DNA from 2 places in the Arthrobacter sp. B2I5 genome. Region 1 is predicted to be linked to the other one. Evidence: predicted binding sites of a transcription regulator. Region 1 holds the regulator's gene; the other holds the start of a gene.
The links. The regulator LexA, encoded in region 1, represses DNA repair genes until DNA is damaged. The targets are predictions, from matches to a motif close to TCGAACANNTGTTCGA.

Region 1 (4,318 bases):
TCAGGGCGCTGGGAGTACCGTCGTGGGCGAACTCGTGGTAGGCCTCGTCGACGATCACAATGGCCTGGCTTGCCTCGCCGGCCTCATAGACAGCCTCCACGACGTCCAGTCCCAAGCCGGTCCCGGTGGGATTGTTGGGCGAGCAGAGGAAGACGATGTTCGGCTGCAGTTCCTTGACCTGCCGGGCGGCGGACTCTGCGCTCAGGTCATAGCCTTCCGCACGTTGACCCGTGATGTACCCGGTGTCCGTTCCGCTGGCCAACAGGGGGTACATGGAGTACGTGGGCGGGAAGCCGAGGGCGGTGCGTCCCGGCCCGCCAAAGGCCTGCAGGATCTGCTGCAGCACCTCGTTGGAGCCATTGGCTGCCCAAAGGTTGGTTTCGTCGAGCCCGTGCCCCAGGTATTCCGCCAATGCCTTCCGCAGTTCAGTAAACTCCCGGTCAGGATAGCGGTTGAGCCCTGCAGCAGCCTCCGTGACGGCGGCACTGATGGCGGCACGCACGTCCGCCGGAACACCATGGGTGTTCTCATTGACATTCAGCAGGATGGGGACGTCCAGTTGGGGTGCCCCGTAAGGGGTCAGCCCACGAAGATTGCTGCGGAGGGGAAGCCGGTTCAGACGTTCTAGCTGGTCGTTCACCTGAACAGTTTAGTTGCCGGGACAACCACCGGAAAATGTGACGGGTGCTGTTCGCCAAGGGCGTGGCGGCCAATTGCCGGGGTTTCTACCAGGACTGACGCCCGCATCCCCTTAGCGCGTAGGGACGAACAGTTGCTGGCCAGGCAGGACGGCGCCGGCGGAAAGGTTGTTGAGCTGGACGATATCTGCCACCACGTCCCGGGCATCCCGGTCCGGAGCAACGGCCCCGGCGATGGACCACAGCGACTGCCCGGCCTGCACCGTTACCGTAACCGTGGGCGTCACGGCCAGGTCCGCAGCGGAATCGGAAGCCTTGGCCGGCGAGTTGAAGAGTCCGGCCAGGGACATCAGGAGGACGGCGAGTAGTACAAGCGGAACTCCGATCAGGACGACCTGCCCCCGCCGTGTGAGCCGCAAAGGTGCTGCTGAGGGGCGGGCGCTGCTTGAAGAAATCGAGCGCTTTGAAGTCTTCCGCCCCTGGAGGGAAACCGCCTGCGGGAGTGAAACCTGGTGAAGAGATATAGCTGACATGAACTGAGCCCTCCTGGACCTGCCGTGCTGCCCGGGTGTCCACCCAGCCAACCGCCCCTCGATTCGTTCCGCGCCGCTTACTTCTTCCGGCTGCGTCTTCGAATAGGGCAGGCACTGGTTAGAACACATGTTCGAACTTTGCTTGTTTAGTTTTAGCACCTATCAACGAATAATGTCGAGACTCGCTAGAACAAATGTTTGAAAAACCCATGTGGCTGGCCTAGCTTTGAAATCACAGAACAACCACCACTGAAGTTGAACAGCAGGGTCTGACAATGACAGTGGCAGTCCTTCAGGGGGTGCTGGGAAACAGTGCTCCTGGAAGATCCGGCGGCAAGCGAAAGGCATTGGCGAATATGGCAGCAGCAGCCGCCGGGGGCAGGACCGCCCCGCAATCGAAGAAGACGGCCAAGGGTTTGACGCCGCGGCAGAAGAAGATCCTCGAAACCATCCAGCGCTCAGTCAATGAAAACGGGTACCCGCCCTCCATGCGCGAAATCGGCGACACCGTGGGCCTGGCGAGCCTCTCCAGCGTGACCCACCAGCTCTCGCAACTGGAAAAGCTGGGTTACCTGCGGCGCGACCCCAAGCGGCCGCGCGCCATGGAAGTCCTGATGCCCCTCACGCTGGACGGCGGCGGCGGCAAGGCAGCAGGCACATCTCCTGCACCTCAGGCCCAGGGCAGCGGAGCCACGGTGACGGAACTGCCCACCGCTCTTGATACGGCCATGGTTCCGCTGGTTGGCCGGATTGCTGCCGGCGGCCCCATCCTTGCCGAGCAACTCGTCGAGGACGTCATGCCGCTCCCCCGCCAGCTCGTTGGACAGGGCGAACTGTTCATGCTCAGGGTGGCAGGCGATTCCATGGTGGACGCGGCCATCTGTGACGGTGACTGGGTGGTGGTGAGGCGCCAGGCGGACGCTGCCAACGGGGACATCGTTGCGGCCCTGCTCGATGACGAGGCGACCGTCAAGACGTTCCGCCAGCGTGACGGCCACACCTGGCTGCTCCCCCAGAACACCCAGTACGAACCCATCCTGGGAGACCACGCCACCATCATGGGCAAAGTGGTCTCGGTCCTGCGTTCCCTTTAGCCGTTTCCTTGAGCCAAGGATCCGCCGGCCACGTTCATCCTTGGCCAGCGGTCCGGACGTTTACTGGGAAGTTGTCCCTGGGCGTCAACTATCTGGCCGCGTCCGCTCCGAGCCTGGTTAATGCGGCCAGCGCCTTGCTGCGGTCCGTGGTGGCCCAGAACGGCGGGAGCGCTCCCCGCAGGAAGCCGGCATAGCGTTCAGTGGCCAGCCGGGAGTCCAGGACGGCCACCACACCTTTGTCTCCGGTGGACCGAATCAGCCGGCCGGCGCCCTGGGCCAGCCGGATGGCGGCGTGCGTGGCCGACACCGACATGAAGCCGTTCCCGCCGGCCTGCGCCACGGCACGTGAACGCGCCGTCATCAGCGGATCGTCCGGCCTGGGGAACGGTATGCGGTCGATCACTACAAGGCGGCAGGAGCCTCCCGGAACATCAACCCCCTGCCACAGGGACATCGTCCCGAAAAGGCAGGTGTCCGGTTCGTCGGCGAACTGCTTGACCAGGGCAGTCATGGTCGATTCACCCTGGCAGAGGACAGTCACGTCGAGCTTGGGCCGGAGGGCGTCGGCGGCCTCTTCGGCCGCCCGGCGCGATGAAAACAGGCACAGAGCCCCGCCGCCCGACGCTTTGATAAGCGCCTCCAGTTCCTCCAGCGCCTCGGGGGAAACGCCGCGGCCGGGTTTTGGCAGGTGGCCGGCCACATAGAGGATGCCCTGTTTGGGGTAATCGAAGGGCGAGCCGACATCCACGCCCGTCCAGCTGGGTGCACCTTCACCGATGAGGCCCAGTCCACCGGCCGCGGGCTCGAAAGCGGAACCAATCGCCAGCGTCGCGGACGTCAAGACGACGGTGTGCCCGGCGAAGAGCCCTTCCCGCAACCTGCCCGCAACGGAAAGCGGTGCGATGTTGATCAGCACGGGTGCGTTGTCGTCGGGCTGCGTGTATCCCTGGCCTGGGTCGAATGTGCCGGCGCGGGATAACCAGACGACTTCCCGGTTTTCCCTGGCAGCGATCAGACGCTCACACAGTTCGAGGATGAGCATGAGGCGGGACCGCGCCAGCTGCCGGCCGCCGTCCGCAGTGGTGTTGCTGTCCCCCTTGGAATCCGACAATGCGGCGCGGCACGCCTCCCGAAGCTGGTCGATGCAGTCCAGCTGTTCATCATTCAGGCCGTTGGGGAGCAGGCCGTTTGGCGCGCCGGCAAGGGCCAGCTCAAGATTGTCGGCTGCGGCGTTCAAGGCATCGACGGTGATGGCGGTATGTTTGCGGGCGCCGGACGCGGCAGCGTGGACCATGGCCACAGACAGCTGCCCGGACACGGCTCCGGTAACCCGGTCCTGGAGTTCGTGGGCTTCGTCCACCACCACGACGTCATACTCGGGCAGGACTGCAAGCCCTTCGAAGGCGCTGACGGCAAGCATGGCATGGTTGGTCACCACCACGTCTGCCTCGGCTGCGTCCTGCCGCGCCAGCTCGCTGAAACACTCGGCGGCCATGGGGCATTTTTGCGCTCCCAGGCATTCCATGGAGGTGACGGACACCTGTCGCCAGGCACGGTCTGTCACGCCGGGGAGCAGTTCGTCCCGGTCACCGGTGGCCGTTTTCTCTGCCCATTCGCGGAGCCGAACTACTTCCTTCCCAAGCTGGGAGGAGGGGCCGCCCACGGACGCGGCGAAGTGCGGGACGCTGGTGTCCTCGCCCAGGGAAAAGAGCTGCCCTTCGGCAGGCTCCTCTGAGGGGAACCCGCCTTCGAGTTTGTGGCGGCAGACGTAGTTGGACCGCCCCTTCACCAGGGCAACCTTGACCGGCCGTTCCAAGGACGGTGTGATGTTCTTCAGCAGCCGCGGCAGGTCCCTTCCGACAATCTGGGTTTGCAGTGCCAGCGTTGCCGTGGACACCAACGCCGGCTTGTTGCTCTCCAGGGCGTGCGCGATGAGCGGCACCAGGTAGGCCAGCGACTTGCCGGTGCCAGTGCCGGCCTGGACCAGCAGGTGGTTGCCGGTTTCGATGGCCCGGGCCACCTGCCGGGCCATTTCGTGTTGTCCGGTGCGGCT
Region 2 (4,318 bases), 1.4 Mb from region 1:
GCCGGCTATGGTGCCTGCGGCAGGACGCCAAGACTCAGGCGGCCTTGACCCGCGGCAGTTCGTCCCAGTGCGTGGTGTAGCGGGGCGAACGCATCTCCCGTTTCATGGTCCAGTCCAGGCCCGACCTGATGCCCGCATGCCCTAAACCAATGGACCCGCGCCCAAACCGGCGGCTCACGTCCTCAAGCAGCGGCCCGATGCCGCGTTCCTCGTGCCGGTTCTCGAAGATCTCCAGCGGGGGCTGGTTTCCGGTGGGCCGCAGGTCTGTGAGCATCAAGCCGGCCTTGGCGTATTTCAGGCCGTCCCTGATGCTGGGCAGCAGCGCATGGGCCGCCTTGGTGAGCAGGAGCGGATCCGCCGTGGGCATGGGCAATGAGACACAGACCGAAGGATGGTGCTGTTCGTGATCCCTGAAGGGTGACGTGGCAGCGAACGCCGTCAGGACTTTCGCCTGCAGTCCGTGCTTGGAAAGCCTTGCGCTCGCCTGCTGCCCATAGATGCTAAGTACCTCCCGCAGGCCGGCCGCGGTGGTCACCGGTGTGGCGAAGGACCGGGAGAAGATCAGCTGGTCGCGGCCGATGCGCTCCTCCTCCATGGGGATGCAGGGGGTGCCGCGCAGTTCGAGGACTGTCCGCATGAGCACCACCGAGAACTTGTCCCTGATGGCCACCGGATCCGCCCGGACCAGGTCCAGCACGGTGAAGATCCCTATAACGTTGAGCCGCTTCATCAGCCTGCCGGCGATGCCCCAGACCTCGTCCACCGGCAACCGGGCCATGAGTGCCTCGCGCACATCAGCGGGGACCGACTCCCAAAGGCAGACCCCTCCGAAGGCGGCGTTGTTCTTGGCCCACTTGTTGCACAGCTTCGCGAGGGTTTTGGTGGGTGCAATGCCGACGCACACCGGTACCCCCACATGCCGCCGCACTGCCTCCTTCATCCTGCGGCCCAGGGCCAGCAGTTCCTCCGGTCCGCCCTTCACGCCCAGGAACGCTTCGTCGATGCTGTACACCTCAAGCCAGGCCGAGTACCGGCCCAGCAGTTCCATCACCCGCGAGCTGATGTCCCCGTAGAGCTCATAGTTGCTGGACTTCGCCACCAGGCCCCACTCTTTGGCCCGCGGAGCCAGCTTGAACCAGGGTTCCCCGGTGGCGATGCCCAGCGCCTTGGCCTCGGGGGAGCGGGTCACCGCGCAGCCGTCATTGTTGGACAGCACCACCAGCGGGCGGCCCTCCAGGGAGGGATCGAACGCGCGCTCCGCGGAGGCGTAGAGGCAGTTGACGTCGACATGGGCAATCTGCGGCATCCGCCTCATGAGCGCGGGCTTAGGCATGACGTGCCTCAGACATGGTGCAGGCACCTGGTGGCGACACCCCAGATGGTCAGCTCGGACAGTGCGGGAACGTGGATGTCCGGGTACTTCGGGTTCTCCGCCTGCAGCACCACGCCCGTGCGGGTGACGCGGAGGCGCTTCACCGTCAGTTCCCCGTCCAGCACCGCGATCACCACGCACCCGTCCTTGGGTTCCAGTGCCCGGTTGACGATCAGTTCATCGCCGTCGCTGATGCCCGCGCCCTCCATGGAGTCCCCGGTGACCCGGACCACGAAGGTGCTGGTGATGTCCTTGATGAGGTGCGCGTTCAGGTCGATTCGGCCGTCGAAGTAGTCCTGCGCCGGCGACGGAAACCCTGCCGCCACCGCCACGGGGGAGATCAGCACCGAGAACAACGAGGCGCCCGCATCTATCACGCGGGGACCGATAATAACGCCCACAACACACCCTTATTCGAATATATGTTCGATAGTTTCAGTGTAGCCCCGGTCGCTGACAACCGGCACCCGCCCAGGGATTGGGGTGCTTCGCAGGGGAGTACGCCGCTGCCGCCAGCCCACGTAGACTGGCAGGATGCGGCTGGTAGCAAGCGATATTGACGGAACGATCCTTGGGCACGACGGAAAAATCAGCCCCCGCACTATCCGCGCCTTCCACGCCTGCCGCAATGCCGGCGTCGAGCTTGTCTTCGTTACGGGGCGCCCGCCGCGCTGGCTGCACCCCCTCGAGGAGCAGCTGGGCCACACGGGGCGCGTGATCTGCTCCAACGGCGCCGTGGTCTGGGACCTCGAGGCGGACCGGCTGGTCTCCGCCCGCACGCTGGCCATCGACACCGTCCTGGAGGCCCGCCGCATCATCAAGAAGCTCCGCCCGGCAGCCCTGTTCGCCGCGGAAACGCTCACCGGATTCCACCTGGAACCCGGCTTCATCGAAAACGAATCCAGCGAACTGTTGGCCGAATTCACCCCGGCGCCGCTGCACGACACCCTCACCAATGACGATTCGGTGGTCAAATTCCTTGCCATCGTCCGCGACGGCACGCCCGATGATTTCCTGGCGGAGGTGGCGCCCGCCGTCGAACATCTGGCCGCCACCACGCACTCCTCGCCGGGTGTCCCCATGCTGGAGCTCTCCCTGCCCGGGGTCAACAAGGCCGTCACCCTGGCTGAGTACGCCTCGGCCCTGGGCATTGACGCCGCGGACGTGGTGGCCTTCGGCGACATGCCCAACGACATTGAGATGCTGCGGTGGGCCGGCCACGGCTATGCCATGGCCAGCGGCCATCCGGAGGCCATCCGGGCGGCGGGGCAGCAGGCGCCGCATTTTGACGACGACGGCGTGGCCCAAGTTCTGGAGGCAAGGCTCGCCTCCCTGGGCGTCCAGTTCTCCTGATTCCCGCTACCCCTATATTCACAGCTTCCGCTCACCTGGCGTTTACCTTCCAGCCGTAGCGTGAAGCGTGGAAGGCAGGCATTTCGCACGCCGGCTCACAGGGGGCAACATGGCAAGAAACGTCAAGCAGCACGTGGCTGATGGGCCGCTGCGCAAAGCAACGCCCGCGCCACACTGGAAGCAGCTGCGCCAGGGCGACCGCGTCCGGGTCCTGTTCTCGCCGGGGTTTGAAGCCGGCGGCGTGGTGGACACCATCACGGCAGACCACACGGCCGTCTGGGTGCACCTGGACGGCGGCCGCGGCCGGACCCTGCTGCACTGCGGGGATGGGGTGGACATTGTTCCGTGCGGGGAGACTGCCTGCCGGGACTGATCGGCAGGTCCGGGGTACGCTCGCAGTGTGACCCTGCCCTTTTTCGAGCACAAGGACGACGCCGGGCGGCAGCTTCCCATCGCCATGGCCCACAGGGGATTCTCGGCCGAGGGGCTGGAAAACTCCATGGCCGCGTTCCGTTCCGGCGTCGAACTCGGCTTCCGGTACCTCGAAACGGACGTGCACACCACGGCAGACGGCGTCCTGCTGCTCTTCCATGATGAAACCCTGGACCGGGTGACCGACGGCCGGGGGCGTGTCGCGGAGCTGCCGGCCGCGGATGTCGCGAAGGCGCGGATCAACGGCCGCGAGCCCATCCCCACCTTCGATGAGCTGGTGACCCAACTGCCCCACGCCAGGTTGAACCTGGACGTCAAGGATTGGAATTCCGTCCACAGCACGGCAGCCGCCATCGAGCGGCACCAGGCGCACCAACGGGTGCTGGTCACCAGTTTTTCGGACCGCCGACGGCGGGCGGTGCTGAAGCTGCTCAGCCGGCCCGTCGCCTCGTCCGCCGGCGTGGCCTCCAACGCCCTCTTCACTCTGCTGGGGCCGGTGCTTCCACGCCCGTTGTTCCACCGGCTCATGCGCCGGGTGCTCCGGGACGTGCACGCGCTGCAGGTCCCCGTCCGCTACGGACGGGTCCCTGTTGTCAGCGCCGGCTTCATCCGCCGGGCCCACGCCCTGGACCTGGCCGTGCACGTCTGGACCATTAACGACGCCGACGAAATGCACCGGCTCCTCCAGTTGGGCGTGGACGGCATCGTCACGGACCGGGCGGACCTGCTCCGTGGCGTGCTGATGGAGCGCGGCGAGTGGCCAGGGGGCCACCCGCCCGCGCCGGGTTCCTAGCCGCGTCCCGTGCTGGTGGACGGATCCTGGTCGCCCTCAGTGGGGTCTGCGCGAAGCTCGTCGGGGTTGCTCTCCGGAAGCCCCCCGGACACCCCGGACACCCCGGCGTTGCCCTGGGTTGCCCCTGCCCCTGCCCCGCCCGTGGGCGCTGTGGCATCGCCTGCCAGGCGCACGTCGTCCGGTGCCCGGCCGGTCTGCCCGCCGCCTTCCGCGTTGTCGGCCTCGTCGACATCCCCGCCGAATGGGTTCTCCGACACTGGCCCCGGGGCAGCCCCTGTCTTGAGGCCCGGCGCCTTCTGCTTCTCCGCCTCCATTGCATTTGAGCCTTCGCTCAGGGACGAGTGGACTTCCACGTCGTCATTGGGGTC

Region 2: the regulator LexA is predicted to act here: its motif matches at 1,787-1,802, upstream of QFZ60_RS19765 (LexA family transcriptional regulator).

Annotation. Positions count from the first base shown of each region.
Region 1 covers NZ_JAUSYF010000001.1:2,801,748-2,806,065, forward strand. Annotated here, with positions in the region: gene QFZ60_RS13155 (histidinol-phosphate transaminase) at 1-640, opposite strand, end outside; gene QFZ60_RS13160 (LysM peptidoglycan-binding domain-containing protein) at 752-1,093, opposite strand; gene lexA (transcriptional repressor LexA) at 1,528-2,265, shown strand; gene QFZ60_RS13170 (ATP-dependent DNA helicase) at 2,354-4,318, opposite strand, start outside.
Region 2 covers NZ_JAUSYF010000001.1:4,250,751-4,255,068, reverse strand. Annotated here, with positions in the region: gene QFZ60_RS19770 (Y-family DNA polymerase) at 35-1,333, opposite strand; gene QFZ60_RS19765 (LexA family transcriptional regulator) at 1,342-1,773, opposite strand; gene QFZ60_RS19760 (HAD family hydrolase) at 1,907-2,725, shown strand; gene QFZ60_RS19755 (hypothetical protein) at 2,835-3,098, shown strand; gene QFZ60_RS19750 (glycerophosphodiester phosphodiesterase) at 3,126-3,950, shown strand; gene QFZ60_RS19745 (hypothetical protein) at 3,947-4,318, opposite strand, start outside.